DNA from 3 places in the Shewanella sp. MR-4 genome. Region 1 is predicted to be linked to each of the others. Evidence: predicted binding sites of a transcription regulator. Region 1 holds the regulator's gene; each other region holds the start of a gene.
The links. Region 1 encodes sigma-54, which starts transcription at its own class of promoters, with help from an activator protein. Its sites were predicted from a motif close to GTTGGCACGNNNNTNGNNT; they were not measured.
Positions count from the first base shown of each region.

Region 2: the regulator sigma-54 is predicted to act here: its motif matches at 4,178-4,196, upstream of SHEWMR4_RS06570 (flagellar assembly protein FlgT).
Region 3: the regulator sigma-54 is predicted to act here: its motif matches at 6,966-6,984, upstream of flgF (flagellar basal-body rod protein FlgF).

Region 1 is NC_008321.1:779,878-789,586, reverse strand. It holds gene SHEWMR4_RS03560 (phospholipid-binding protein MlaC) at 1-226, opposite strand, end outside; gene mlaD (outer membrane lipid asymmetry maintenance protein MlaD) at 238-711, opposite strand; gene mlaE (lipid asymmetry maintenance ABC transporter permease subunit MlaE) at 766-1,551, opposite strand; gene mlaF (phospholipid ABC transporter ATP-binding protein MlaF) at 1,548-2,366, opposite strand; gene SHEWMR4_RS03540 (KpsF/GutQ family sugar-phosphate isomerase) at 2,927-3,904, shown strand; gene kdsC (3-deoxy-manno-octulosonate-8-phosphatase KdsC) at 3,904-4,455, shown strand; gene lptC (LPS export ABC transporter periplasmic protein LptC) at 4,452-5,012, shown strand; gene lptA (lipopolysaccharide transport periplasmic protein LptA) at 4,999-5,550, shown strand; gene lptB (LPS export ABC transporter ATP-binding protein) at 5,547-6,278, shown strand; gene SHEWMR4_RS03515 (RNA polymerase factor sigma-54) at 6,385-7,860, shown strand; gene hpf (ribosome hibernation promoting factor) at 7,889-8,176, shown strand; gene ptsN (PTS IIA-like nitrogen regulatory protein PtsN) at 8,179-8,622, shown strand; gene rapZ (RNase adapter RapZ) at 8,619-9,473, shown strand; gene SHEWMR4_RS03495 (HPr family phosphocarrier protein) at 9,460-9,709, shown strand, end outside.
Region 2 is NC_008321.1:1,455,875-1,465,583, reverse strand. It holds gene SHEWMR4_RS06605 (CheR family methyltransferase) at 1-54, opposite strand, end outside; gene SHEWMR4_RS06600 (chemotaxis protein CheV) at 156-1,076, opposite strand; gene flgA (flagellar basal body P-ring formation chaperone FlgA) at 1,282-1,989, shown strand; gene flgM (flagellar biosynthesis anti-sigma factor FlgM) at 2,065-2,391, shown strand; gene SHEWMR4_RS06585 (flagella synthesis protein FlgN) at 2,394-2,819, shown strand; gene SHEWMR4_RS06580 (LPP20 family lipoprotein) at 2,941-3,390, opposite strand; gene SHEWMR4_RS06575 (FlgO family outer membrane protein) at 3,387-4,019, opposite strand; gene SHEWMR4_RS06570 (flagellar assembly protein FlgT) at 4,259-5,425, shown strand; tRNA gene SHEWMR4_RS06565 (tRNA-Arg) at 5,481-5,556, shown strand; gene SHEWMR4_RS06560 (DUF2947 domain-containing protein) at 5,678-6,157, shown strand; gene SHEWMR4_RS06555 (chalcone isomerase family protein) at 6,392-6,952, shown strand; gene SHEWMR4_RS06550 (DUF6268 family outer membrane beta-barrel protein) at 6,953-7,843, opposite strand; gene SHEWMR4_RS06545 (TetR/AcrR family transcriptional regulator) at 8,008-8,628, opposite strand; gene SHEWMR4_RS06540 (efflux RND transporter periplasmic adaptor subunit) at 8,765-9,709, shown strand, end outside.
Region 3 is NC_008321.1:1,466,952-1,476,660, reverse strand. It holds gene flgL (flagellar hook-associated protein FlgL) at 1-447, opposite strand, end outside; gene flgK (flagellar hook-associated protein FlgK) at 459-2,384, opposite strand; gene flgJ (flagellar assembly peptidoglycan hydrolase FlgJ) at 2,425-3,579, opposite strand; gene SHEWMR4_RS06645 (flagellar basal body P-ring protein FlgI) at 3,597-4,688, opposite strand; gene flgH (flagellar basal body L-ring protein FlgH) at 4,700-5,374, opposite strand; gene flgG (flagellar basal-body rod protein FlgG) at 5,387-6,175, opposite strand; gene flgF (flagellar basal-body rod protein FlgF) at 6,186-6,929, opposite strand; gene flgE (flagellar hook protein FlgE) at 7,102-8,463, opposite strand; gene flgD (flagellar hook assembly protein FlgD) at 8,526-9,296, opposite strand; gene flgC (flagellar basal body rod protein FlgC) at 9,321-9,709, opposite strand, start outside.

The sequences.
Region 1 (9,709 bases):
AGTCGATGTAAGGCATCAACTCTTCACGCACGATCACCTTAAGATGATCTGCATCGGCATCGATCAAGGCTTTATCTTGATGAAAGCGGTCGAAGGTTTTGTTGGCAACGGATTTGACCATGGCGTAAGGGTCCATAGTGTTAACAGTGGCATCATCCGCCAGTGCGGTCGTTGCAGTAAATATCCATACTAACGGCAGTAAAAAGCGCGATAAGCGTTTCAACATAGCGGTAACCCCTATTTATCCTTTGAACCCATACTATATAAGAACTGACCAATCAGATCTTCTAACACTAATGCGGAGCGAGTATCGTCAATCTTGTCACCATCTTTAAGCATACTCACGTCATCATCGACAAAGCCCGGTGTTAATCCGAGGAACTGCTCACCGAGTAAACCTGAAGTTAAAATAGCTAAGCTACTGGTTTCAGGGAATTTATCGTAACGTTTATCCATCACAATGGTGACCACAGCCACCAGTTTTACCGGGTCTAAGTCAATCTTACTCACGCGACCAACCACGACCCCGCCGACCTTGACTGGCGAGCGTACCTTCAAGCCACCGATATTGGTGAAGTTGGCTGTGAGGGTATAACTGCTGTCGCTGGTCTGGACTTCGATATTGGCGACTTTAAACACCAATACCAAAAAGGCGGCTAAGCCCGCTAAGAGAAACACACCCACTAATAATTCAATTTTTCGTGTCAACATGCTCAGTTACCACTCTGTTAATCCGTCTATCTGTATCCTTGGCGCTGCAATCCGTTAGCGGCCAAACATCAGGGCTGTTAGTAAAAAGTCCAATGCCAGTACGGCGAGGCTCGATTGCACCACGGTTGAGGTGGTTGCACGGCTGATCCCCTCAGGATTCGGCACCACTTGATAGCCACGGTATAAGGCAATCCAAGTCACCACCACGGCAAATACGCCACTCTTAATCAGGCAGTTCACTATGTCTTGGCGCCATTCGACCGAAGCTTGCAGAATCGACCAAAAAGCCCCGCCATCGATACCTTTCCATTCCACGCCCACTAAATGGCCGCCATAAATGCCTACCGCGGTAAACATCAGCGCCAACAGCGGCATGCTGATCACCCCAGCCCAAAAACGGGGCGCAATGATTTGCCGCAGCGGGTCAATCGCCATCATCTCTAAGCTGGATAACTGTTCGGTACTCTTCATCAAACCGATTTCAGCGGTCAGCGCCGAGCCGGCGCGGCCCGCAAATAATAGCGCGGTGACCACAGGACCGAGTTCACGCAGTAAGCTTAAGGCCACCATGGGGCCTAAGCTCTCCTCAGTACCGAAACCGACTAAGATGTTGTAGCCCTGCAGCGCCAATACCATGCCGATAAACAGGCCCGAGACCACAATAATGACCATAGATTGTACGCCGACCACATAGATTTGGCGCACTAATAATGGAAACCCCTTACGTACCCGAGGCCAGCGAACAATCGCGCCCCAGAGCATCAGGCCCGCACGGCCAAAACCGAGCACTAACTCGATAGCGCTGCGGCCGAGGTCGGCAATACTGTCAAATAACTTCACTTGCCAACTCCTTTAGCCATTAATTCTTGCTGATAATTCTTTGCTGGATAGTGGAAAGGCACGGGACCATCGGGCGCGCCTTGAATAAACTGTTTGAGCTGCGGATTATCCGCATGCTTTAGCTCCTCAGGCGTGCCATGGGCGATCACTCTTTTATCGGCCACCACATACACATAATCTGCAATTCCGAGCACTTCATCCACATCGTGGGACACCACGATCGAGGTCAGATTTAGCGCATCGGAGAGTTCGCGGATAAGCTTCACCAGCACGCCCATGGAAATCGGGTCTTGTCCGGCAAAGGGCTCATCGTACATCACCATTTCAGGCTCAAGGGCAATCGCCCGAGCAAGGGCGGCACGGCGCTGCATCCCACCGGATAACTCACTTGGCATCATCTGCGCGGCGCCACGCAGGCCAACGGCTTCGAGCTTCATCAATACGATTGAGCGGATAATCTCTTCAGGCAATCCCGAATGCTCACGCAGCGCAAAGGCGACGTTATCGAAGACGTTGATATCGGTGAATAAGGCGCCACTTTGAAACAACATGCTCATGCGCTTACGCAGCTCAAATAATTCATTACGACTCACGGCGTGCACATCTTGTCCATCGAACAACACTTGGCCGCTATCGGGCGTTAATTGGCCACCGATAAGCTTAAGCAAAGTGGTTTTACCTATACCACTGGGGCCCATAATGGCGGTCACTTTGCCCCGAGGGATAGACAGGCTAATATCTTCATATATGACACGCTGGCCACGGCTGAAGCCCAAATGACGGATCTCAACCAACGGCGTTTGTTCTTGAGTCATGCTTGATTCCGATATTTGAAAAGAGGTGGCCTACGCTTCCTGCCCAGACCAATCGAAGAGCCGCAAATTGTACGTAATTGCGCTTTAACCTACAACAGAATCGACACTATCGTCCTGCGATACTTTCAATTTGCCTCATTTCCAGCGAGAATGCGCCCTAAGTTTTCGCTCTGTGAAGCTAAAGTGTTACTTAATGTTTTCACCCTTGTTGATAAATCAGCAGGATTGTTTAGCCAAGGCTAATAAAATAAGCGAAATAACACTGAACTAGGCAAGACAACTTAACTCAAAAACCATATTGAATGCCAAAGTCGTTATCATGCTTACCATAGCAACCAAAATGGTGGTGGAAAACGACTAAGACGATGATATTGCTCAAAGCATTCAATCGCTGAACAAGTTATCCTGCCCTATTGCCTCAACCCTCATGGGCTGAGACTGAATAATAAGACGCTACTCAAGTACGAAGCCGTTAATTTTATCATCTTTATCGCGTACCAAATTGTGCTATTCCAATCCCAGAACGGGGCGACAAAGACAATGCAAGAAGAGAGATAGACATGGTAGACCAATCACAATTGCGCCAGTGGGGCTGTAAAGTCATCGATATTGAAAAATCGGCCCTCGACAATCTTTATCAATATGTCGATTCCGTTGAATTCGCCCAAGCCTGCGAACTTATTCTCAACTGTACCGGCAAAGTGATAGTGATGGGGATGGGAAAATCAGGCCATATTGGCAATAAAATCTCGGCCACCCTAGCCAGCACAGGTACCCCAGCTTTTTTTGTCCATCCAGGTGAAGCCAGCCATGGTGACCTAGGCGTGCTCTCGGACAATGATGTGATTCTTGCGATTTCCAACTCGGGCGAGTCGAGCGAAATCCTCGCGCTGATGCCCGTTATCCAACGTAAAGCCATCCCAGTGATTGCCATGACAGGCAAGCCAGAATCCACCATGGCGCGTCTATCTAAAATTCATTTATGTATTGAAGTACCAGAGGAAGCCTGCCCGCTTGGGCTTGCGCCAACCTCAAGTACCACAGCAACCTTAGTCATGGGCGATGCCATCGCCATTGCCCTCCTGCAAGCCAAAGGTTTTACCCGAGAAGATTTCGCCATGTCCCATCCGGGCGGCGCCTTAGGTCGTAAGCTGCTGCTTAAGGTCAGCAACGTGATGCACAGCGGTGATGACTTACCTCTGGTTAAACACGATATCTGCATCACCGATGCCCTGTATGAGATCTCCAAGAAAGGCCTTGGCATGACCGCAGTTATCGATGAGCAAAACAAACTCGTGGGTATCTTTACCGACGGTGACCTGCGCCGCGTTATCGATGCCCAAGTCAACCTACGCACCACGCCGATTGCCGATGTGATGACGCGAAACTGTGTCACAATTACTGAAAACGTTTTAGCGGCACAGGCGCTGCAAGTGATGGATTCCAAAAATATCAACGGCCTGATAGTGATAGATAAAGACAATCATCCTGTCGGTGCGCTCAATATGCTCGATATGGTTAAAGCGGGAGTGATTTAATGCCACAGCAAGGTTTTTATGGCCCCATCAGCGACGATGTTTGGCAAAGGGCACAAAAAATTAAACTGCTGATCTGCGATGTGGACGGAGTGTTTTCCGACGGCCGCATTTATTTGAGCAACTCGGGGGAAGAACTCAAAGCCTTCCACACCCGCGATGGTTATGGCGTGCGCTCATTATTGACCAGTGGTTTTAATCTGGCGGTTATCACTGGCCGCCAGTCTAAAATTGTCGAAAACCGCATGACGGCACTGGGTGTAACCCATATTTATCAGGGCGTAGATAATAAATTCGTCCCCTATGAAGAGCTGCTGTCGCTCTACAATGTCACCCCAGAAGAAGTCGCCTATATCGGTGATGATATTGTCGACTTGCCGGTGATGAATGTGGTCGGCCTTGCCGCCTGTGTTGCCGATGGTCATCCCTATGTCCGCCAACATGCCCATTTTGTGACTCACTTAAATGGTGGCCACGGTGCACTCAGGGAACTCACGGATCTGCTCTTACTGAGCCAAAATAAGTTCACTTCCGCCCATGGGATGAGCATATGAGTCGTGTGACCCTCGCCATTATCGCCTTTTTTGGCACTGCACTGGTGCTATATTGGCAAGTGCAGCAAAAACGCGGTGGCGATACGGATGACAGCTTGAATGTCAGTGACAGACCCGATTACATTATCGAAGATCTGCGCAGCATTGAATTTAATGAGCAAGGGCAAGTTAACAGTCGCGTCACGGCAAAGCACATGGAACACTATGAGCTGAAAAACCAAACCGACTTTACTGCTCCCGTCTATCTTGTCTATCCCGACCAAGGTAAAGCAAAATGGCAGATCCGAGCCGACCAAGGTCGACTCAACAAAGATACCGGCAAGGTTGTATTAGAAAATAATGTTATTATCGATGCCATCAGCCCTGGTGAACCCATACAGACATTGTCCACCAGTTTTTTAGAACTCGATCTCAACACTATGATAATGACCTCTGACCGCATCATTTACGTCACAGGGAAAGATTTTAATATTCAAGGGCAAGGCCTTTATGCCGACCTTAACGCGCAGGAAGTGAAATTGACCAGTCAGGTAGTAGGAACCTATGAAGCAAAATAACATATTACTTGCCGGCCTAATGCTGATGACAAGCATGAGCGCCTTCACCAAGGTCGGTGACTTACAGCAAGAAGTTAAAATTAAGGCCGTCAGCCAAACTGCGGACATTAAAAACAATCAGATCATTTTCTTCGGCCCCGTAGAAGTCACCCAAGGTTCGATTAAAATCCATGCGGATCAACTACGTGCGTTTTCTGCCGAAGGGGACAACAGCAAGATTTTAGTGGCAACGGGTAATCCTGCGACCTACAGCCAGATCCTCGACGATGGGCGTCCAGCTTCTGCCAGCGCCAAAGAAATTCGCTATGAAATGGCGACTCGCACCTTGACCTTAACCGGCTCAGCCACCCTAGACCAAGCGGGTAGCCAAGTGACGGGGAATCTCATCCGCTACAATATTATTCAGCAAAAACTGATCGCTGAGAGCACGGGTAGCGGTGATGATCGCGTGATTACCATTATTCAGCCTGACAACTATCAGGAAGAACTCAAGAATCAGCCCACGGACAAACCTGTGAAAAAACAGGACTCTCAATGACCCAAATCACCTTAAAAGCACAGAATCTCGCTAAGAGTTATAAGAGTCGTCAGGTTGTGAAAGATGTCAGCCTGACGGTCAAAACGGGTCAAGTCGTCGGCCTACTCGGCCCAAACGGTGCGGGTAAAACCACGACCTTTTACATGGTCGTGGGTTTAGTGAAAAGCGATAAAGGCCATATCTTTATCGACGATGATGATTTAACCGCCGATCCCATGCATCTGCGCGCCCGCAAAGGCATTGGTTACCTGCCACAGGAAGCCAGTATCTTTCGCAAGCTGACCGTGCACGACAATATCATGGCGGTGCTGCAAACCCGTAAAGAGCTCAATCGCGATCAACGCGAAGAAGAGCTGGAACACCTGTTAGAAGAGTTCCATATCACCCATATTCGCGACAGCCAAGGCATGTCGTTATCGGGCGGTGAACGTCGCCGCGTCGAAATTGCCCGCGCCTTAGCGGCCAATCCAAAGTTTATTCTGCTCGATGAACCCTTCGCAGGTGTCGACCCGATTTCGGTTATCGACATCAAGAAAATCATCGAACAACTCAAGAGCCGAGGCCTTGGGGTACTGATCACAGACCACAATGTGCGCGAGACCTTAGACGTCTGTGAACATGCCTACATTGTCAGTCACGGTAATCTGATAGCCGAAGGAACTCCCGCAGAGATCTTAGACAATCAGCAAGTTAGGGCTGTGTACTTAGGTGAACAATTCAGGCTATAGTTACTTAAACAGAGCCAATTAGCCTTGAATTTTGGCTTAATAAGCGCCATCAATATGATAACAAGCGGCCTAAATTCACAATAATAACGTAGGGATCAGCGGTAACATGAAAGCGTCACTCCAGCTCAAACTGGGTCAACAGTTAACCATGACGCCACAACTTCAACAGGCCATTCGTCTGTTGCAATTGTCGTCATTGGAACTGCAGCAAGAGATCCAGCAAGCCTTAGACTCTAATCCTCTTCTCGAGCTGGAAGAGGAGCAATTTGACGCGCCTACCGAACGTAAGCAAGATATCGCCGATACCGACTTTAGCGAAACGACGGCTCAGCCACAGGAACAAGACAATTCCACCGTGGATATTGCCGAGTCGTTGACCAAAGAATCCCTGCCCGAAGAACTGCCCATGGACACCACTTGGGATGAAGTCTTTACCGCATCGCCAAACTCAGGTTCTGGTGCTAGCCGTGAAGATGATATGCCCTTTCAAGGGGAAACCAGTGAAGGCCTGTACGAACATTTAGAATGGCAGAAAAACCTTACGCCCTTCTCTGAAACCGATTTAGCCATCGCCACCGCAATTATTGATGCCATCGACGATCAGGGATATCTCACTCAAAGTACTGAAGATATCCTCGAGGCCATGGGCAATCCAGAGATAGAACTGGATGAAGTCGAAGCCGTGCTCAAGCGTATTCAACACTTCGACCCCGTTGGTGTCGCGGCAAAGGATTTAAGCGAATGTCTGCTTATCCAACTCTCCCATTTTTCGCCGGACACCCCACACCTCGAAAACGCCCGCATGCTGATCAAAGATCATTTAGATCTGATCGCTGCCCGCGACTTTAGATTATTAATGCGTAAGACCAAACTCAAAGAGGACGACTTAAGGGACAGCATAGCGCTGATCCAAACCTTAAACCCTCGCCCCGGTTTACTCATCACCCCTGTCGATGAAGAATATGTGATCCCCGATGTATCGGTATCGAAGAAAAACGGCCGTTGGGTGGTCGAATTAAACCCTGACTGCATGCCAAAAATCAATGTTAATCAGCAATATGCAGCCATGGCGCGCAGCACCAAAAGTCAGGCCGATAGCCAATTTATTCGCGGCCATCTGCAAGAGGCTAAATGGTTTATCAAAAGTCTTGAAAGCCGCAACGAAACACTGCTCAAGGTGGCAAACTGCATAGTGCAATATCAACAGGGTTTCTTCGAATACGGTGAAGAAGCCATGAAACCTATGGTCCTGAACGATATCGCCGAGGCGGTCGAGATGCATGAATCCACCATTTCACGGGTGACGACGCAAAAGTACATGCATACCCCAAAGGGACTTTTTGAACTAAAATATTTCTTCTCAAGCCACGTCGGGACTGATGATGGCGGTGAGTGCTCATCCACGGCAATCAGAGCCTTCATTAAGAAACTGGTTGCAGCGGAAAACCAGAAAAAACCATTAAGCGACAGCAAGATGGCGCAACTTCTGGCAGAACAGGGAATTAACGTTGCGCGCAGAACCATTGCGAAGTACCGAGAAGCGATGCTTATTCCCCCTTCCAATCAGCGTAAAAGTTTATAGCCTACAGTGGAAATCGGAGGACGTTTATATGCAAATAAACCTGAGTGGACACCATATCGAGATTACCGAATCGTTACGGGCATATGTTGAGGAAAAGTTTTCAAAACTTGAACGTCATTTCGAACAGATCAATAATGTGCACGTTGTGCTCAATGTTGAGAAAATGCAACAAATTGCCGAAGCGAGAATCAACCTCACCGGTGGTGAAGTCTTCGCGACTTCAGAGCATGCAGATATGTATGCTGCCATAGACGTCCTGATTGACAAGCTTGATCGTCAGGTTATTAAACACAAAGAGAAGTTAACAAAACACTAGCAATGGAACTTCGTACCATACTGCGGCCGGAGTGCACAACCTGCGCCACTCCGGGCAGTAAGAAAAAGGTACTGGAACTCATCAGCGACTTAGCCGCTGCCCAGTACCCCACCCTCTCATCTCAAGAGATCTTCGAAAGCCTAGTGGCGCGCGAAAAGATGGGGAGCACAGGTATAGGTAACGGCATCGCCATCCCACATGGTCGATTAACCGATATAACACAACCCATAGCCATATTGGTGAAATGTGAGGAGCCGATAGCCTTTGATGCTATCGATAAACAACCTGTCGACATTTTATTTGCTCTGCTGGTGCCTGCTGACCAATGTCAACAGCACTTAAGCACTTTGTCCTGCATGGCTGAAAAGCTTAGCGACAAACAAATATTGAAGCAATTGCGCAAGACGCATGATGAAACGGAACTCTATCAGGTAATCACTGGATGAAACTGGTCATAGTGTCAGGGCGCTCAGGCTCAGGCAAATCGGTCGCACTTAGAGTGCTTGAAGATCTCGGCTATTATTGTGTCGATAATCTCCCCTTGCCGTTGATTGGCAGCTTACTCGAACAGCTCAAGGGCAGTAACGATCTCGTCGCCATCAGCGTCGACGTGCGTAATCTGCCGGAGCAAGACAAGGTACTCGTCAAACAGCTCACAAGCCTGCCCGAGGGCACTGAACTCACCAGCTTCTTCTTAAATTCCAGCGATAAAGTACTGCTAAAGCGCTACAGCGAGACTCGGCGCTTACATCCCTTATCTAAGAGCCGAGTATCACTGCAAGAAGCCATCAAACTTGAAGGCAAATTGCTCGAGCCCCTGTCACAACAGATGGATCACTACATAGATACCTCGAATCTGAATATCTATGAACTCAGCGACCAAGTGCGGCAAATCCTGCTTGGCAGTGTCGATAAGGAACTGGTGATCAACTTCGAGTCCTTCGGTTTTAAGCATGGTATGCCAACCGAAGCCGACTTTATGTTTGATGTGCGCTTTTTACCCAATCCCCATTGGGAACCCGAGCTGCGCCCTCTCACCGGCTTAGATGAACCCGTTGCCGAGTTTTTAAATCGCCAGCCGCTTGTCAATAAGTTCATCTGGCAAATTGAGAATTTACTCGAGACTTGGTTGCCTCACTTAGAGCGTAATAACCGCAGCTATCTGACCATCGCCATCGGCTGTACCGGCGGTCAACACAGATCAGTTTACGTGGCCGAGCAACTGGCTAAACGCTTTAGCAACGGTAAACACAAAGTGAATGCCCGCCACCGAGAGTTAAGCCATGCCAAAGCTTGAGCGCCAAATCACCATCTGCAATAAACTCGGTTTACATGCCCGCGCCGCGACAAAGCTCGTGGTGTTGGCCTCAGAGTTTGATGCCAGCATTACGCTGATCCAAGGTGAAAAACAGGCCTCTGCCGCCAGTGTTTTAGGGCTACTCATGCTGGAAACGGGTATGGGTAAAACCATTACCCTGATTGCCGAAGGTCCAGATGCGGAGCCCGCGCTCAATGCCATTTGCGCGCTTATCG
Region 2 (9,709 bases), 680 kb from region 1:
CAACCTAAATTGATTATATTCGGCTTCAGCGAGTGATTTGTCAGGCACATTCACGTCCTAGATCCTATAGCAAGCACCCAAATAAGTGCCAACAATCATGTAATAAGGGCTAGATTATAGCGTAATACGCTATTAGGCACTAACCCACACTTTCACTACAAACTTAAATGCTTGTTCACTGCCGCTGCTAATTCATCGGGATTGAATTTGGCGATAAAGTCGTTGGCGCCCACTTTTTGTACCATAGCTTGGTTGAAGACGCCGCTTAATGAAGTGTGCAAAACGACCTTGATATGTTTAAGCTTTGGATCGTCACGGATCTCTGCCGTTAAGGTATAACCATCCATTTCCGGCATTTCAATATCAGAAATAATCAATGGAATTTCTTCGGCAACATTGTTCATTTCGGCAGCGATAGTCTTCAACTTATCCAATGCTTCGCGGCCATCTTTTGCCGTATCAATCTGTAAGTTTAACGACTCAAGTGCGCGAATAATTTGCTTACGAGCAACCGCAGAATCATCAATCACCATAATGTGATAATGTTGACTTCTATCGATTGTGAGTTGCTCATTTACTTCTTCACTGATCGCGGTTTTCACCGGGGAAATTTCATCTAAAATCTTTTCAACATCAAGGATTTCGACTAATTCTCCTTCAATTTCAGTCACTGCTGTTAAATAAGAATAACGGCCAGCACCTTGCGGTGGCGGCATAATGGCTTCCCAATTCATATTGATAATACGCTCAACTGAACTGACCAAGAAACCTTGTACGCTGCGGTTATATTCTGAAATGATGATAAAGCAATTTTCGGTACTCGCTAACGGACGTCCGCCAGTTGCAGCGCTCAAATCGATGACTGAGATAGTCGTTCCGCGAATATGGGCAACCCCCTTAACGTAGGGGTTAAGCTTAGGTAAAGCCGTTAATGGCGGGCACTGCAGAACCTCTTTTACTTTGAATACGTTAATCCCAAATCGCTGACGACCATTTAACTTAAATAGCAATAATTCTAGTCGGTTTTGACCTACGAGCTGGGTGCGTTTGTTGACTGAATCAAGAATACTCGACATAACTCTGCCTTGTTGTTCTGTTTATGTACGGCCCTAAAACTCGTTTGAGTATAGGCATATTAATTGCTTGCGTCTTGTCATCCATAACCATAGTTGAAACTGAGTCAAACTTCTGACACGAAATTTTGGCCTTAGCGACACAGAACAGTTTCACGTTTGATAAAAGTATAGGTGTATTCTGGCGTTACAAGCTAGTCTCTTCATTATGAAAGTAAATTTAGTCTATTTTTTGTGTGTTCTCGCATTATTTCTCGCCACGGCCGCCAATGCAGCGCCTGTGGTACCTAGCGTATCGGCGATATCCGAGCTCGCTAAAGCCCTTATTAATGAAAAGATTTCAGTACCATCGAATGCCAAAGTGGAAATTGCTCCACAACCCATAGATAAACGAACACTGCCAGCACAATGTGCTTCTCCCATCAAAGTTGAGCTGGCATCTGATCGGGAAATCAGCCGCAACAACACGGTAAAAGTCAGCTGTGATACACCCGACTTAGCCTATCCTTGGCAAATTTTTATGTCAGTTCGCGTCGATATCCTGTTCCCTGTTGTGGTCGCCAGCGAAACATTGGCACCGGGTGAATTAATCAACCCAAGTCAGGTTGAAATTCGTTATGTCGATCAAAACAGTTTACGCGGTATGCAATTTAGCGATACAAACCAAATTTCAGGTGTAAGGGTTAAACGCCGTGTCGCCAAACACTTCCCCATTTTTGCTAACAATCTTTGTTTTGTTTGTAAGAATGATTCAGTATCGATTTATGTTCGTTCCAGTAATTTTGTGCTAAAAACCGTGGGTGAAGCATTGCAAGATGGTAATATTGGTGACCAAATTAGGGTCAAAAATAGCAGCTCAAACAAGGAACTAGATGCTATAGTCACAGCCATTGGCGAAGTCGAAGTTAGAATGTAAAATAAGCTAAAGCTTTTCGATGGGCTGCCGATACCCCAGTTAAGAAATCCCGTATACACGACGCTGGAGCCTAAAATGGCAATTGATATTAGCAAATTTAACGCCGGAGCGGCCGCGCAAGTCCGTTCAAACAGTACTAAAAAGAGCAGCGAAAGCGAGCAATCGACTCAGGTTGCGGCTAAATCGACTCAACAAAAAGGTGACTCAGTTGTCATTACGGCTCAAGCTCAACAGCTACAAGGAGCTCAAACCAAAATGGCCAGTCTTCCAGAAGTCGACCAAAAGAAAGTAGCTGAAATCAAGCAAGCTATTGCCGAAGGTCGCTATAAAATTGATCCCGAAAAGTTGGCGGCCAACATTGCCAGCTTCGAAGCTGAATTGAATGACCTCAATAAAGAGTAACTATGACAGAAATAGCTAAACTGGTAGATCAACAACACGCCCATTTGGCTGTTCTTAAACAGATTATTCTCAAGGAAAAAGGCGCTTTGGTTGACCAAAACGCCGATTTGCTTTTATCGCTTGCGGAGCAAAAATCAACATGCCTGCAAGAACTCAAGGCCAACGATGACTTACTGGCCAATCACAGCGATAAATCCTTACTCACCTCGCAAGTAGAACTATCCCATAAAATGGCCGCCGTAAAAGAGGCCCTTGCCGAATGTAAGGATCTTAACGCTCAAAATGCCAGTCTCATCGAGATGAATTTGGCGAGTCTAAACCGTTTTGCCCAAGCCTTACAGGCGAGCCGAAACGCGACTACTCTAACCTATAACGATAAAGGCAGAACCTCGACCCTTTCTAGCTTAGGCAATGATTTAAAAGCATAAGTCGAGCAATAAATAGTAAACGGGATATAAACAAAAGCCGCGCTAAAACTGAGTGCGGCTTTTGTTTATCGGTACAGCAAGGACTAGCAGCACCTGCACTAGCGCTAAAACCTACCTAGTGCTAAAAATAGGTAACGTCTTTAATTCTTTGTGGGCGGCTCTGCTGTTGGTAAATTTGCCATACCTTGGCAAAATCAAGTTCCAACTCGGTCACATAGTGATCCCCTGCCGGATAACTTTTTACCACTCTCGCGCCGCGGATCACCCCAGTCACAGAAGCTTTAACATTGTCATCTGTCAGCATCCAATCACTGACACTGCTATTGGCAGTGATCTTCTGTCCATACACTTGTTCAGCCAGCTCACGATAAGCCACGATTTTTGAGGCCTGCATCGCCATCAATACTCGTTGGGACTGCTCTTTAGCCGGTTGAGTCTCTAGCGGGGCATAACCTATGGCCGTCAGCTTAGGAAAACTGCTTGGCGGCACATCTTCCCACTGAACATATTTATCTTTGGCAGCACACCCTGTCAGTAGGAGCGCCGCAACAATGAATAGGTAGCGTTTCATTTTCCATCTCCTAGCACTCGCACTTCATTCATACCAGGGCTCGACTGGCGATATAAAATCCCATCCTGAGAGATAACTTGCTCTGAAGGCTGCATGTAATTGCTCAACTCTTTTTGGGTTACATAGGTTTGAGAGGCTGACACTACGCGGTTATTACTCAGGGTGACAATCCGAGTGTTGATTGCCATGCCATTGGTCGTGGGACTCATCGTCGATACCACAACATGGTCAACGGGTAAGTTGGTTGAAAGCTTTTGCCAATCGCGCGTCAAAATAAAATCGCCATCAGCCGTCACACTCAACCCATTACCTAAATTCAAATCCACCACATTAAACATAAAGCTATGCAAAGACGTCATTAGCCCTTGCTGGAGCTGCTGCGCCAGCGCATTGGTGCTACTCAAGTCCCCCACTAACACAGGCGTGGCAACAACGATAGGTTGGTCGGGACGCAAGGCATCATTCTGCTTGACTAACTCAGTCACAATGCGCTGTGCTAGATGATTAATTGTCGCCGTAGGCGGCAAACCATTGCCGTCAGCTAAGCTAGGTTTGGGCGGTGCCACGGGTTTAGTCGCACACCCAACCAGCACTAACAGTGCCAGAGGAATGAATGCACGCTTAAGCATAGGAGTAACCTCGTCATCAGTATCAATGTGGCCCAGAGGGAGCCGCAATCTTTGCCATAAAGCAAGCAAGTATTAGACCAAGTCAAAATATTGCGCTTCATGAACTCTTCAGATTATCGACAAATCTATTGATAACTTTATCCCTTTACCACGATAAATCAGGCATGCAATTTGCTTAGAGCCATAAAGCACTGCCAGTAAACTGACTCATCCCAGCAATTTTAGTTAAGGGCTTATTGATGAACATACTAAGAAAGAACTTGCTCATAATCAGCAGCCTACTGCTATTTGCTGCACAGGCAAACGCCGAATGGGTCGAGGCCAGTGGAGAAGCGGTGATCACCAATGGCAATATCGCCCAAGCACGTGAAGAAGCCATCAATCAAGCGGTGAGTTATGCCACGCTCAGTACCGGTATCCAGATCACCAGCGAACAGCAAACGACTAATGGCAACTTAACGCAAAACAGCTTTGCAATTAATCGTTATGCCCAGGCGATTAGCATTCAATTGGTGAGCGAGCGTATTCAAGGCAACAAAATCTATGTTTCCCTTAGGCTCGATCTCAATGATGACCCAACCCAGCAATGTCCTGCAGGCCAATTAAAGGCAGCCATCTTAATTCCCCAAGCGCAAATAAAAGATCGAGCACAGTTACGCTACGGACAATTATCGGGATTTGAAGAAGTCATCTCCGAGAAACTGGGTAATAGTATTGATGGCTTCTCATCTACTGGTTTTAGCCATATCCATGCCAAAGAGCGGCTTGATATCGCACAGGAACTTGTCGATATCCGCGGCTATCGACTCCCAAGCTGGTTGAGTGAAATCACCGATAGCCAATATATTTTATTGCCACAAATCATCGATATATCGACAGAGCCTGTGCAATCAACCTTTATGGGGTGGTGGGATGAAGCGCCACTCAGACAATTCCAATTTAAGCTCAGTCTCTATCACGGCATTAGCGGCGAGGAAGTGTGGAGCAAAACCTACAGTACCTCTGCCCCGTGGGAGTTTGAAGAACAGGCCATAATAGCCCCTAATAGTGATCGATTTTGGCGTTCATCCTATGGCAGAAATATCAGCCAAATCATGCAAGAAGCAACTCGAGATATAGACAACACGCTCAATTGCAGACCACTGTTGGGGCAAGTCGTCAGCCGTCAGGGCGATAGAATTATCCTTAACTTAGGTCGCAAACACGGCATTCGAGTTGGCGATAAATTTCAGGTCGTGCTACAACAAAACTTGCCTGATAGGCTCAACGAAATGCGTGCCGTCGCCACCAAGAGCCGGGCAACGGTAAAAATCGAACAAGTCAGCGAAGAGAGTGCAACCGCGGTCCTCGTTGACCAAAATGCGGCTTACAATGTACAGATAAACGACATAGCGCTTAAGATTTAACCAACTAAATCATAAGCCTTTTAATCAAAGATAAAACCAGTATAATCACTGGCGTCTCTTCATAGCTCAACAGGATAGAGCAGCCGCCTCCTAAGCGGCCGATCGGGGTTCGAGTCCCTGTGGAGAGACCAGATAGTGTGAAACTAGATTTAGATTTAATAGCTTCATTTCCTAATTTTTCTCAAAAAAGTATACTTACCTCGCGTAACCCACTCATCCTGAATAATCCGTAATATACCGAGGACAGCTTTTTTGGCTCATACCTATATACCTTTAGATACCTATCGCCGTAAGTGGATTTTTAACCACAAAGACTTGCCTGTGAGCGATGATGACAAGACTGGCATTCTGCCGCTGACGGACAAAAGCGCCATGCTGGTTTGGAATCAGTGGATTAGCAATAAAAGTAGCCGCGCCGAGCAGTTTACTAAAGGGGATTGGGCCGCTAAAGCCAACGCATGGGTCAAAACGGATCATTGGCAGAGTGCGTGGGACAGTGAAGATAATAGCCTACCCGAGATGTTGGCCGAGTTTATCCAGTGGCCAGACGATACTCAGGTCTTTTTTTGCTACGAAAAATATCAAGTGATAGAGACTCGTTGGGATGTCTTTGTCCGCAATTGGAAGTGCTTTCTGTTTTTCGATGATGGCCCAATCCTGATCTCACCAAAGCAAAAACAAGCGGTTATGTTTGAGCAAAACGGCCAATATAAGTTAGGGATTCGTGGCTAACCACATAAACTAAACGAAGCGCGCTATTATACCCACCTATCGCTTTCTTAATACTCGACAAATAAAGCTGCGCGGTCTAGTTAAAATCTCCGGCGATAGCCTGCACAGATTAGGCTATCGCTCCCCTTTGGTATCGATTAGTATCGCTTGGCAATCAACAGATTAATCTTCGTTTGAGCCGTCAATCCCATGGATACGCTCAGCGACCATAACTAAAAAAATATGAGGTGTATGATGAAGTTACTCTCAACCCTGACGCTAACTACCGCTTTGCTTTTACCGCTATTCACCCAAGCTAAAGAAGTCTCTGGTGTCCAAGTCGCCGACAGCATCACGCTCAACGCTCAGACGCTGCAATTGAATGGCGTTGGTGTTCGCAGCAAATTCTTTATGGATTTGTATGTGGGTAGCCTGTATGTCCCCACCCCGAGCAAAACCATGACCGAGGTGATCAATGCCCCGGTTGCGGCGATTCGCCTTAATATTACGTCTGGAATGATTACGTCCGAGAAAATGCGTGATGCGATAACCGAAGGTTTTGAGCACGCAACCGCCGATAATACGACCGACATTCAGCCACAAATTGACGCCTTTATGGCGCTATTTAAGGATGAAATCAAAGAAGGCGACCAATTCACCTTGATCGCCAACAAAAGCCGTGGCGTTACCGCCTATAAAAATGGTCAAGAACAAACCACAATTGAAGGGGAAATGTTCCGCCAGGCCTTACTTAAAATTTGGCTAGGAGAAAAACCAGCCCAGAAGAGCCTCAAAGAGGCCATGCTGGGCCAGTAATTAAAATCGGAACTCGAGATCCAAGGCCGCAGCGCCTTGGTTATCGATGTCGAGCGCCGCTTGATGAGTAACTTCCAACTCACCATTGAAGTAGTAACCCGCGTAAAGATTCAGCGCAATGGCCGGCGTAGCTTGCCAACCAGCACGCAGATAACTCACCCACTCGTTAGTCTCCACCACGGTATCTTTATCGGCGACTAAAAATCGCTCGGTGCGGCGTGAATTACCAAAGCCAACATTCCATGCAGGGCTCACTTGATAACTCAACTCCAAACCCGCAGGGCCACTAAATCCCGCTTGGAAGGGGTTAGCTAACCGCCAACAATCATTAATCTGCCAACTCACCGCCAGATAAGGCATAGTGCGCACTTCATCGATATCGTTTAAATACGCAACGCCAAAACCGAGCATATTGCCCGACTCGAAGGCATACATGGCCGACGCAACCACACCATAACTCTGTGCATTGCTAGCTGACGCAGTATCAGCATAGGCATATTGAAGTTGTGGCGACAACATAAAGGACCAATGCTTATCCATCCGATAGCTAAGGGATAGGCCCGCGCGGTAACGGTCGATATTTTCCCAGGTTTCACCCGCATCACTAAACAGGCCTGCGGCGTTATTCGCCCCCGTTAAACGGATATTGCGCCAATCGTAGTCGAGTCTGTCGTAACCGACACGCATTCCAATAGACCATTGTTTATCCAGTGGAATATTGACGCTGGCGTTGAGTAATAAACTGTCCCGCTGCAACTCGGTATCGCCATTGGCAACCGAGGCTCTCTGGGTACTAATCTGCGATACGCTCAACTTAAAGGGTTTATATTGCTTAGGTGCTTCTGCCGCTGATGCACAAAAGCTTAAAAGCGGTATTAAACTCACTCCCATGCAAACTAGGCTATGTTTTATGCTAACTCGAGAATCAAGTGATTTAGTCACGCCTGCTCCTTGCGTTACTGTTAAGTCATTTGTTGCGGATAATACGCTCGATTTCAAACAAAAGTTCACTCTTTTCGAAGAAGATACAAACTGATACCAACCGCTTAATGTTGTTACACCCGATAAGCTTTTAAGAACATCTCGGCACAACCCCGAATATACTGCTCACGCTCCCCCAATAAGCTCTCCGTCTCCAGTCCCAGCTCTAACCTGAGTTTCAACTCACCAAACAACATTAAACACAAACGTACCGCGCAGTGATGCGGTTGTGAAAAGCGATACACTCCAAGCGCTTCAACCGCCCCTAAATATTTTGTCAGCATCGCAAGCATATGCTGTGGCCCCGCCTCAAAAAACAACCTTGAAACTTCAGGGTGGCTCTCAGATTGCGCCACACAGGCTTTAAATACGGTAATCGCCTCAGGGCTAACGATCATTTCGCCAAATTGCAGCGCAAATTCGGTGAGGGTCGCTTCGGGTTGGCTTGGGTCACTGAGTAAGTCGGCATTTAAGTTATGGCCAACGCATTTGGATTCAATCGCCGCCACAAACAAATCATCTTTACTGCCGTAGTGGGAGTACACCGTTTGTTTGGACACGCCCGCCTGTTTCGCCACTTCATCCATGCTGGTGTGGGGAAATCCTTGGCGACAAAACAAATCAATGGCCGCCACCAGCACTTGCTGTTTCTTTTGTTCACTGCGGCTCATCGGGATATCGAAGGACTGAGTCATATCTTCACTCAAGGTAGCAACATAATTAATTCGTATTAGTTAAGCACAAAATAGACTAGACAGTCTAGTTCCGCACAACTAGACTAGCAAGTCTAGTTACATAAACTTAACCTAAAGGTTACATGGAAGGATTTAAATGGACCTAGCTGCCCGACGTTTTTGGCGTGCATTTTACGTTTGCGTGATTGCCGTCTCCACCTTAACGGCCTGTCAAAAGGAAGTGACAGAACATGCCAATGCTGCGCAATTGCAAACTGTGACGACGGCACCACTGCGCTTGTCGACTAGCTATCAGAGTGAGCAAGTATTCACTGGCACGATCCGCGCGGGTAATACCACGGGCGTAGGCTTCGAATTATCGGGTAAGCTCAGCGAGTTAACTGTCGATAGCGGCGCTAGGGTGACCCAAGGGCAAGTATTGGCCAAGCTCGATACCCGCTTGCTCGATGCCGAACATCAGGAAATCCAAGCCAGTCTGGCGCAAACCCAAGCCGATGTTGACCTTGCCACCAGCACCCTCAACCGAAATCTTGAGCTTAAAAAGTCTGGTTATGTCTCAGAGCAGTTGCTCGACGAGAACCGCACACAACTGGCAAGCCTAGAAGCTGGCAAAAAGCGATTATTGGCCTCTCTACAGGCAAACCAGCTTAAACGCGACAAATCACAGCTACTCGCGCCCTTCAATGGCATCATCAGCCAGCGGCAACACAACCTAGGGGAAGTGGTCGAAGCAGGTAGTCCAGTGTTCATTTTAGTTGGCAGTGTGAATACCGAAGCCTATATCGGTGTCCCGGTCGCGGTCGCACAGCAATTCGTCAATGGGCAGAATGTGACCGTGAGCGTCCATAATCAGCAATTTACCGCCAAGATTGCCGGGATCAGTGCCGAGGTTAACCCCATTAGTCGCACCCTGCAGCTGCGGATCAGCCTGCCGGAACATGCCAATGTGATCAACGGTGAAATCGCCTATTTGCATCAACAACAAACCGTCGAGCAAGCGGGCTATTGGGTGCCAGTATCGGCACTTATCGATGGGATCCGCGGCCGCTGGAATATCTATGTAACTACGCCGCCTTCACAT
Region 3 (9,709 bases), 690 kb from region 1:
ATCAAATTGGAATGGCAAAGTATCAGTCTTATTACCCGCAAACAAATAATTGCCCGATTCATCTTTGGTATTCGCAATCGTCAATAACTGGTCAAGGCTCTTGCGCAAATCATCGGCAATAGTTTGCCGCTCCTCAGATGTTTGGCTGCCGTTTGAACCCTGTAACATCAAATCTTTCATACTGGATATTAAGGTATCTGCTTGGCCTAACTGACTCTCTGTTTGTTGAAGATGATTGGTGGCATAGTCGATATTCTTCATAAATTGATCGACTAAGGCATTGCGTTGATTCAGGTTATCGATACCTAAAGCCGCAACCGGGTCATCCCCTGAGGTATTGACCTTTTTGCCACTGCTGAGCTGATCCAAAATCTTGCTCGTAGCCGTTTGTTTTTGCAGCACACTACTAATGCTTTGATTAAAGAGCTGCGCACTTGATAGTCTCATCGTCACTTCTCCTAACGCACTGAGGTCAGTAGGGTGTCAAAAATTTGCTGGGCGGTTGACATGATCCGCGCAGACGCTTGGTAGGCCTGTTGGAAACGCATCAGGTTTGCAGCTTCTTCATCTAAGTTCACCCCTGATTCGCTCTCTACTCTGGCGTAAGCCTGTTGATAAATCGCATCAGCCGCCCCAACTCGAACTTCGGCCGCTTTGGTTTGACTGCCGATATCTTGCTTGGTCTGCTCAAACACATCGGCAAGCGTCGATTTGCCGCCATTCATCACTTTGGTTTCACTGAGTTTAGCCATTGCCAAGGCATTAGTGTTATCCCCTTCGGAAAAGGATAAATCGAAGGTGAATTTGTCGCCTGCGGCCGCCGCACTGCTATCAACTTCAAAGGTAAAGCCAAACGCACTAATGCTGGGTGGCGTATATGCCGCTGGAGCGCCAAGGGATGTACCATTGGCATCGAAGGCTTCAAAGGTTGGCGGCACAGCCGTGGTATTCAATTGAATGGTGAGCTCGCTACCCGTTGTCGGGAAGTTTGCCGCACTGCGGTTGGTAATTTGCGTTACCTTCACTTGAGTATTGCCTGAGTTCGCTGCATCTGGGGTGATTTTGGGCGCAGCGGCGGCAATGCCTTTGGGATCTGTCATCACCACTTCAATACCATTCGCCGCTCCCGCGGTGGGACGAATCGCGAATCTATCCCCAGAAGCCATGGCGCCGGCTTTAATATCAATAGAGAATCCCGCGCCACCTTCGAGCTTAGTGCCATTTAAGGTGAGCGGTGTGATAGTGCCGGTTTGTGTGTCTCTGAGTTCATAGGTGGCTGGCGCCGTAAAAGACAGCTCGTAGGAGCCACCCGATAAAGCGCTCGTATCGTCAATATTGACACCTAAGGTCGCATTACCTGTGTTACCGGAAAATCCAGCCACACGACCGATAGACATTAGAGGATCGTTGATATCCTTAAAGATATCGGCGCCCACTTGGCCGTTAAGATCGAATCCTTCCGCCTGTAACTTGTTAAAGTTATCGGCAACCCCAAGCGCCAGTTGGTCGAGTTCTAACCCCGCTGGCACTAGAGTTTGTTCACGATACTCAAACAAGGCACCGAGCTGGCCGCCTAACTTGGTAGGATCGACACGTACACTTTGGGAGCCAATGGTCGACATCAACTGCAGTTCATTCGGGAAAGGGTCACCCGTCGCAGTGCTGATCGACATGGGGACTTCCCCCGAAACCAGCATAATTGCGCCGCCGAGCATGATGCTTTTGGCCCCGTTTTCTAAGGGGATCACATTCACCTGCGCGTACTGACTCAGCTCCTGTACCAATGCATCTTGCTTGTCCAGTAACATGGCGTCTTGGTTTGGCGACTTCATCAACTCTAGGTTTAGATTAGCAAGTTCAGTGCTGATCTCATTGATACGCTTCGTCATACCCGTGATTTGATCATTGGTTTGAGTCAGCTGTCCGTTCAGCGTCGACTGCATCTGGTTCAAACTGTTCGCCAATTGTTTGGCATCGTTTAAGGTCGAGCTACGAATGCCTAAGTCTGCAGGCAAGTCCGCCAAACTATTTAGCCCTGAAAACAAATCGTTCAAGCTCTGTGGCACTATTTTGCCGATTTGCGAGAAGACTTGATCAAGCTCGCTCAACTTGCCGTAGCTCGCTTCGGCCGCACTCAGCGTGGTTTGGCCAATCCGCAATTCGCGTGCAGCATAGTCATTGTAAATACGCTTAACATCAGAGACATACGTACCTGTGCCATAGAAGCTATTACCAAGACGTTGTGAATCTAACGTGGTTTGCGTCGCCACTTGTCTGTGATAACCCGCGGTGTTGGCATTGGCGATGTTATTACTGGTCACTCCCAGTTGTGACTGGGATGCGAGTACGCCTGTACGGGCAATATTTAATAGATCGATAGCCATTAGCCGATACTCCCCAACACTAACATCCTATGAAGAATGATCATTTGTCTTCTCCTGGCAGTATCGATTTCAGCTCTTCGCTGATGGACTGCATAACTTTAATGACTTTTTCAGCATATTTAGGATCGGTGGCATAACCAGCATCCTGTAATGCTCGAATAAACTGAGTTGGTGACGCCGCGACTTTCTTCGCCGCCTGATAACGCTCACCCTCAGCAATAAAGGAAACAAAATCGTTAAAACTGTGCTCGAAATCGGCATACACCCTAAAATCGGCTTTTTGTCTAACGGCAATACCCTGCTCAAATTCCAAGGTACTCACGTTAGCCTTATCACCTTGCCAGCGACGATCGGCTTTAATATTGAACAGGTTATGGCTTGGCGCGCCATTATTGCCACGGACAATTTTTTGACCCCAGCCCGTCTCAAGGGCTGACTGTGCCAAGAGCACTTCGGGTTGAGTGCCAAGGGCTTTGGCGGCTTTTTCTGCATGAGGATAGAGGGTCGCCAAAAACTCTTCCCGACTACCAAATTTGAGGGTCTTTTGTGTTTCCCTAAATGCCGCCGTCGGCAAGATTTGGCCACTGATCACAGGTTCGATTGGCGATAAGGGTTGCTCTGACCAAGCGGGCTTTGGCGTATCTATGGCCAGCAAACGCTCAGGTCTATCAATATCTAAGGAGGACGTCACGCCATCGCCGTTATCCACGTTAGCACTTGGGCGTGCAATCGATGCCGGAACACCTTGCGCGGCAACGACTGGCGCAGCCGCAGTTTGAGTTTCAGCTGCCGAGGTTGCTTGAGCTGGAATATTGAAGGCTTTCGCATCATGTTGCAGCTTCATACCACCGTCATTACGCAGCACGGATGCGGGCGTAAACTGACTCGACTCGGGGGATAATTGCTGCACCATCATGTCTGCAAGGCCCAGCACACCTTTATCCGATAAATCGACGGATAACTGCTGGTCCCGCATTTGCTCATAAAATTTAGTGTATTGGCTGTTGAGTGGGCTGTCGGATTCAAACACTGCGTTGGCGTCACGCATGCTCTTCATCAGCATTTGCACGAAAACGCCTTCAAATTGTTGGGCGACTTTTTTCAAGGCGCCCTTCTCATCTTTCTGAGCCTGGGCGCGCAGGGAGTCGAGCCCGCCCAGATCAAGAAAATGTGATGAACTTGAAAGCTTTTCCATGATTTTCCCGACAGAAATTAGATGATGATAAGTTCACCATGCAAAGCACCTGCCACTTTTAACGCTTCGAGGATAGCAAGTACATCTGAAGGGGCCGCGCCCACCAAGTTTACGGCTCGCACTAACTCATCTAAGGTCGTGCCAGGATTGAACATAAACATACGGCGATTACTTTCGCTCGCATTGATTGTGCTATTGCTGGTCACCGTCGTTTGACCATTCGCTAACGCATTAGGTTGAGACACCTGAGTCGCTTCGGCAATAGTCACAGTCAAGCCACCATGTGTCACCGCGGCTGGCAATAACTTGACGTTCTGCCCAACCACAATCGTACCCGTACGGGAGTTCACGATCACTTTGGCAGACTCATCAGCAGGCTCCACTTCGATATTCTCGAGTGTGGCTAAAAAGGACACCCGTTGTGACACATCCCTTGGAGCACTGACCTGCACAGAGGTCGCATCCAATGGCCGCGCCATATCGGGGCCAAGCAAGTCATTGATTGCATCGGCCATACGCTGCGCGGTCGAAAAGTCCGAGCGGCGTAGGTTAAACGTCAAATAATCGCCAGTCGAAAATGGCGTTGCTACGCTGCGTTCAACGATCGCGCCGTTAGGAATACGACCCACGGTTGGCGTATTTTGAATGACTTTAGAACCATCCAAACCATCGGCGCTAAAGCCGCTGACCACTAAACTGCCCTGCGCAATCGCATACACATTCCCATCAACCCCTTTAAGGAAAGTTTGTAGTAAGGTACCGCCACGTAAGCTTTTCGCTTCACCTAGGCTTGATACTGTGACATCCAATTCTTGACCAGGTTTGATAAAGGCTGGCATGTCCGCATGCACTGCCACCACGGCCACGTTCTTAATTTTGGGTCTGAAATTATCGGGCAAGTTAATCCCAAAGTTTTTCAGCATGGTGGTAAAGGTCTGCTCGGTATAACGGGTCTTCTCACCCGTGCCCGGTAAACCGACGACTAAGCCGTAACCAATCAATTGGTTACTACGAACCCCTTGAACATTGGCAATATCTTTAATGCGCTCTGCTTGGCTAGGAAGTGAAAATGCCAGCATGGCAACCGCTAAAATCAGTTTCAATTTCATGATACGACTCCTTAGAAGGGCCACCAATCGCTCATAAAGAACTGGCTTAACCAGCCCACCTTTTGCGCATCGGCGAAGGTACCAGTACCGCTGTATTGAATACGCGCATTGGCCATACGGGTTGAATCGATAGTGTTGTCAGGCTTGATATCCTGTGAACGTACTATGCCGGTCACTCGGATAAACTCATCGCCGTTATTAATGGAAATCCATTTCTCGCCACGCACCACTAAGTTGCCGTTATTGAGTACTTGCATCACGTTGGCGGAAATACTGCCATCTAAGCTATTGCTTTGATCGGCATCGGATTCCCGCTTAGTGTTCATGCTGTCTTTGTAACGCAGATCGAGGGGAACCCCGCCAATCGACACATTGCTACCACCGGCATAAATAGGGTCGAGCGACAGATCAGAGCCTTTTTTGATCTGATTACCCGCACTCTTTTTCGCCTGAGTCGCTTCCTTCAACACGATAGTGATGATGTCACCCACTTTATGGGCGCGAATATCCGAATAGAGACTGGCCGCTTGGCTGTCTTGGTAAATGGATCCCGTAGCAGCAATTTTGGTTGGCGGCGCTTCGGGGTAAACCGGTGCATAGAAAGGATCATCTGCAATCGGTTTCTTGGAGGTGGAGCTACATGCCGTAAGCAAGAGCGCAGCGGCCAATATAAAATATCTAGCCATGATAATGTGCCTCTATAAATTCTGATTCACATAAGCCAGCATCTGATCCACCGCCGAAATCACTTTGGAGTTCATCTCGTAGATCCGCTGACTTTCAATAAGATTCACTAGCTCTTCGGTCACATTCACGTTAGAGGTTTCTAACGCGCCTTGACGAATCGCCCCCATACCATCGAGTGATGCAGTGCCTTGGATAGGCGTACCACTGGCACCTGTTTCGGTGTACAGGTTTTGTCCCATAGGATCTAAACCCGATGGGTTAATAAAGTCGGACATGCTGAGCTGCCCCACGACTTGGTTTTCCGCCGTGCCCGGTGTTTTCACCGAGACTTCCCCCTCGGCAGACACGGTAATGCTGGTCGCATCATCGGGAATCGTGATTGCAGGTTGCAGAACGTAACCCGAACCTGGCGTTACAATTTGCCCAGTATCATCTAAGGTAAATTGACCATTACGGGTATAGGCAGTGGTGCCATCGGGTAGCTGTACTTCGAAAAAGCCTGGGCCTTCAATCATCAGATCGAGTGAGTTATCCGTGGTCAACATATTGCCTTGGGTAAACATTTTTTGAGTGGCCACCACTTTGGTACCCGCACCAATATTTAACCCATTGGGTAATTTAGTATTCGAGGCACTAATGCCCCCCGCTTGGTTAACGGTTTGATAGAGTAAGTCTTCAAAGACTGCGCGGCTCTTTTTGTAGCCGACGGTGCTGGCGTTCGCGACGTTGTTTGAAATCACCGCAATATCGGTTTGCTGTGCGTCTAAGCCAGTTTTACTAATCCATAACGCTGGATGCATAATTTATCTCCTAACTAATCCGCATTAATGAAGATGAAGCTCGGTCATTTTCTTCCGCGGTTTTCATCATCTTCACTTGCAATTCAAATTGTCGCTGTAGGTCGATTAAGGACACCATCTCATCCACTGGATTGACGTTACTGCCCTCTACAGCACCACTTTCAACAAACACATTCGGATCGGCTGGCGCAGGATCTCCCGACACCAAACGGAACAGTCCATCCTCGCCGCGCATCATTTGTGCGTTACCTGGATTAACTAGCTTTAACCGGCCCACCTCTTCGATCACCTCCGTTGTCGCGCCCTGAGGACGTACAGAGATAATGCCATCCTGTGAGATGGTGACTTTTTCAATCGGCAGCGGTAACACTATCGGCCCCGCATCACCCATCACTGGATTACCACGGTCGTTATGCAATAACCCTGTCGAGTCAAAACTTAAGCTGCCTGAACGGGTGTAAGCCTCACTACCATCCTTTGCCTGTACGGCGAACCAACCATCACCTTTAATGGCAACGTCAAGATCCCGCCCAGTGGTTTTAATCGGACCTGCACGAAAATTGGCGGAGGGTGTTTCGACCATGGCAAATACCCTCGATGGCAATCCTTCACCAAAGGCTTGCATCGATCTGGCCTGCGCCATATCAGACTTAAATCCATCGGTATTGGCGTTAGCTAAGTTGTTGGCACGCAAAGCCAACTCATTCATGTTTTGCTTAGCACCGCTCATGGATATGTAGAGGAATTTGTCCACAGACTGCTCCGTCAAATTTTCAACCTGACAATAGCAAAGCAAGCATCATGCCAATAAAATTTTGAGCTAATTAACTGATAAAATAGAAGAAGATAATAAAGAAATGAATATAGCGCTAAAAGAGGCTAAGTGTTGCCGCCAGCGGCAACACTTAGAAAAGGGAGAAACCAGCTTAACGAATTTGCAGTACAGTTTGTTGCAGTGTGTTGTTCACTTCGAGGGTACGCGAGTTGGCCTGGAAGTTACGTTGTGCCGAAATCAAATCCACTAGTTCAGTCGTTAAGTCGATGTTGGACTGCTCTAATGCCGAAGAACTAATGCTACCGAATGTACCACTGTTTGGTTCACCCGCGAGCGCTGGACCCGACTCAAGGCTGGCCTTCCATGAAGTGTTGCCCACTTGAGTTAAACCTTGCTCGTTGGCAAAACGAACCAAGGCAACCCGGGATAATGGCACGGTTGAACCGTTGGAGTAGCTGGCGGTGATCAAACCATCTTCACCGATTTCGACGTTGGTTAAACGACCCACAGTGGTACCATCCTGCGTTAATTCGGTTGCCGCAAACGGAGCCGAATACTGAGTCGGTGCATTGAACTTAATGGTCACATCTTGAGTACCATCGGCACCAGGGCCTAACACACCAGCACCACCCACGCCCAATGCTTCAGTTGTCACGACCGCAGGATCGCTTCCGGTATACACACCGACCGAGTTAAACTTCAACACCGAACCTTTCCAACCGCCTGTGGTTTGGGCTGTCCCTGTACCATCAGCCGTACCATCGCCATTGGTATCAGTCTGGTAAGTTCCGGCTGGGCCAGACACATCCACTTGCTTACCATCAATTGCGTAATAGGCAACCCAGTTGTTTTCACCGTTGTAAGAGCCGTTGTTTGGCTTCACAAAATAGGTGGTCATGATATGCGGCTCACCGAGTGAGTCGTAAATCGTCATTGAGGTCACACTGTTGTAGGTTTTAGAGTCCAGCGGATCAAAGGCTGCAGGGTCAAGTGAACCTTCTTTCGCATTAAGGTTCATCTGCAGGGTCACGTTTTCAGTCTGAACTGGGCTACCTGCAGTATCCGGAATTTGCACTGGTTTAGCGGTGGTTAAACTCACAGAAGTCGAGTTACCGTCCTTGTCGACAGGGAAAGTTTGTAAATAATTACCAGCTGAATCAACCATATAATTATTTTTATCGACTTTAAATGCACCGGCTCGGGTAAATTGATGATCTAAGGTACCAATCTCAGAAGCGGTCACAAAAAAACCGCCCCCTTTAATCGCTAGATCTAATGAGTTATTGGTCAGCTGCAAACTACCTTGGTGGAATTGCTGCGCCACTTGGCTCGTTGCCACACCACCACCGACGGCGGTTTTAGAGTTAGAGAAAATTGAATTAGCGTAAACATCCGCAAATTCAGCACGCGATTCTTTAAAGCCAATGGTGTTAGCATTCGCGATGTTGTTCGCTGTAGTGTTTAAGTCTTTCTGTGCAGCAGAAATGCCACTCAATGCAATGTTAAACGACATAATTCACCTCTACATTTCACTCAATTCAATTAAGGACCCAAGTCCAACTTAATACTGACAAATTAGGTTTCGGATACAGCAAGTACATCAGAGAGCTTAATGCCTGCACCACCGCGAAGATTGAGAATCGCCCCAGTACTTGCAGTACCTAACGAAACGCTTGTCACATGGGCATAGGTCGACACAGCAAGCTCTTGAGATTCTCCATCGACAATACCACTGGCCTTAATGGTGTAATTACCGGCACTGACAGGCTCACCATTTTCATTCAGACCATCCCATGTCACAGGGATGTTGCCGCCATCACTGCCATCGATGTTAAAGGTGCTTACCACTTGGCCTTTATCATCCAACACACGCACGTTGATAACAGGGATTTTATCCGGCGTACTCACCACGCCACTCAGGGTGGGGCTTTCGACAGACACATTGCCGGTATCGGTTGGGATCAACACCTTACGTCCAACTAATCCCGATGCTTGCAGTGCCTGACTCGATGTCATCACACTGTTTAAATTAACAATTTCATCGTTAAGTTTAGAAATACCATCCACGGTAGAAAAGGATGCCATTTGCGCAATCATTTGGTCGTTGTCGACAGGCTTAAAGGGATCCTGCATCGACAATTGCTGACTGAGTAGCGAGAAAAAATCTTCTTGTGTCAGCTGTTGACTCTTGGCTTCAGGAACAACGGAATTCCCAGGCAAACGGATCCCATCTAAAAAGGGATTACCCGTTGAAGTGCTCGTGGTATTGGTTGCCACCGTATTCGATTGAGTCTTAGTTTGAGTCGGCTGAGCCGAGGTCTGGCTAAGTTGATTAATGAGGCTCACAGCTTACCTCCTAAATAACGCATCTTATTTACCCATCCCAAGTGTTTGTTGCAGCATTGATTTTGCGGCTTCAGCGACTTGAACATTCATCTGATATGAGCGAGAGGCAGAGATCATATCCGCCATTTCTTCCATGACATTCACATTCGGCTTATAAATAAAACCATCCGCATCCGCCATGGGGTGATCCGGCGAATACTCTTTTAATAGGGGTTTATCACTCTCAACGATACCCTTCACCGCAACACCTTGAGAGGCTTGTTGCTGACTCTGCGCCTTGGCCATTTCAGCTTCAAAAATCGGATGACGAGAGCGGTAAGTTTTATCAATACTGCTAGAAACAGAATCGGCGTTAGCGATGTTACTCGCTGTGGTATTGAGCCTGACGGACTGGGCTGACATACCAGAGCCAG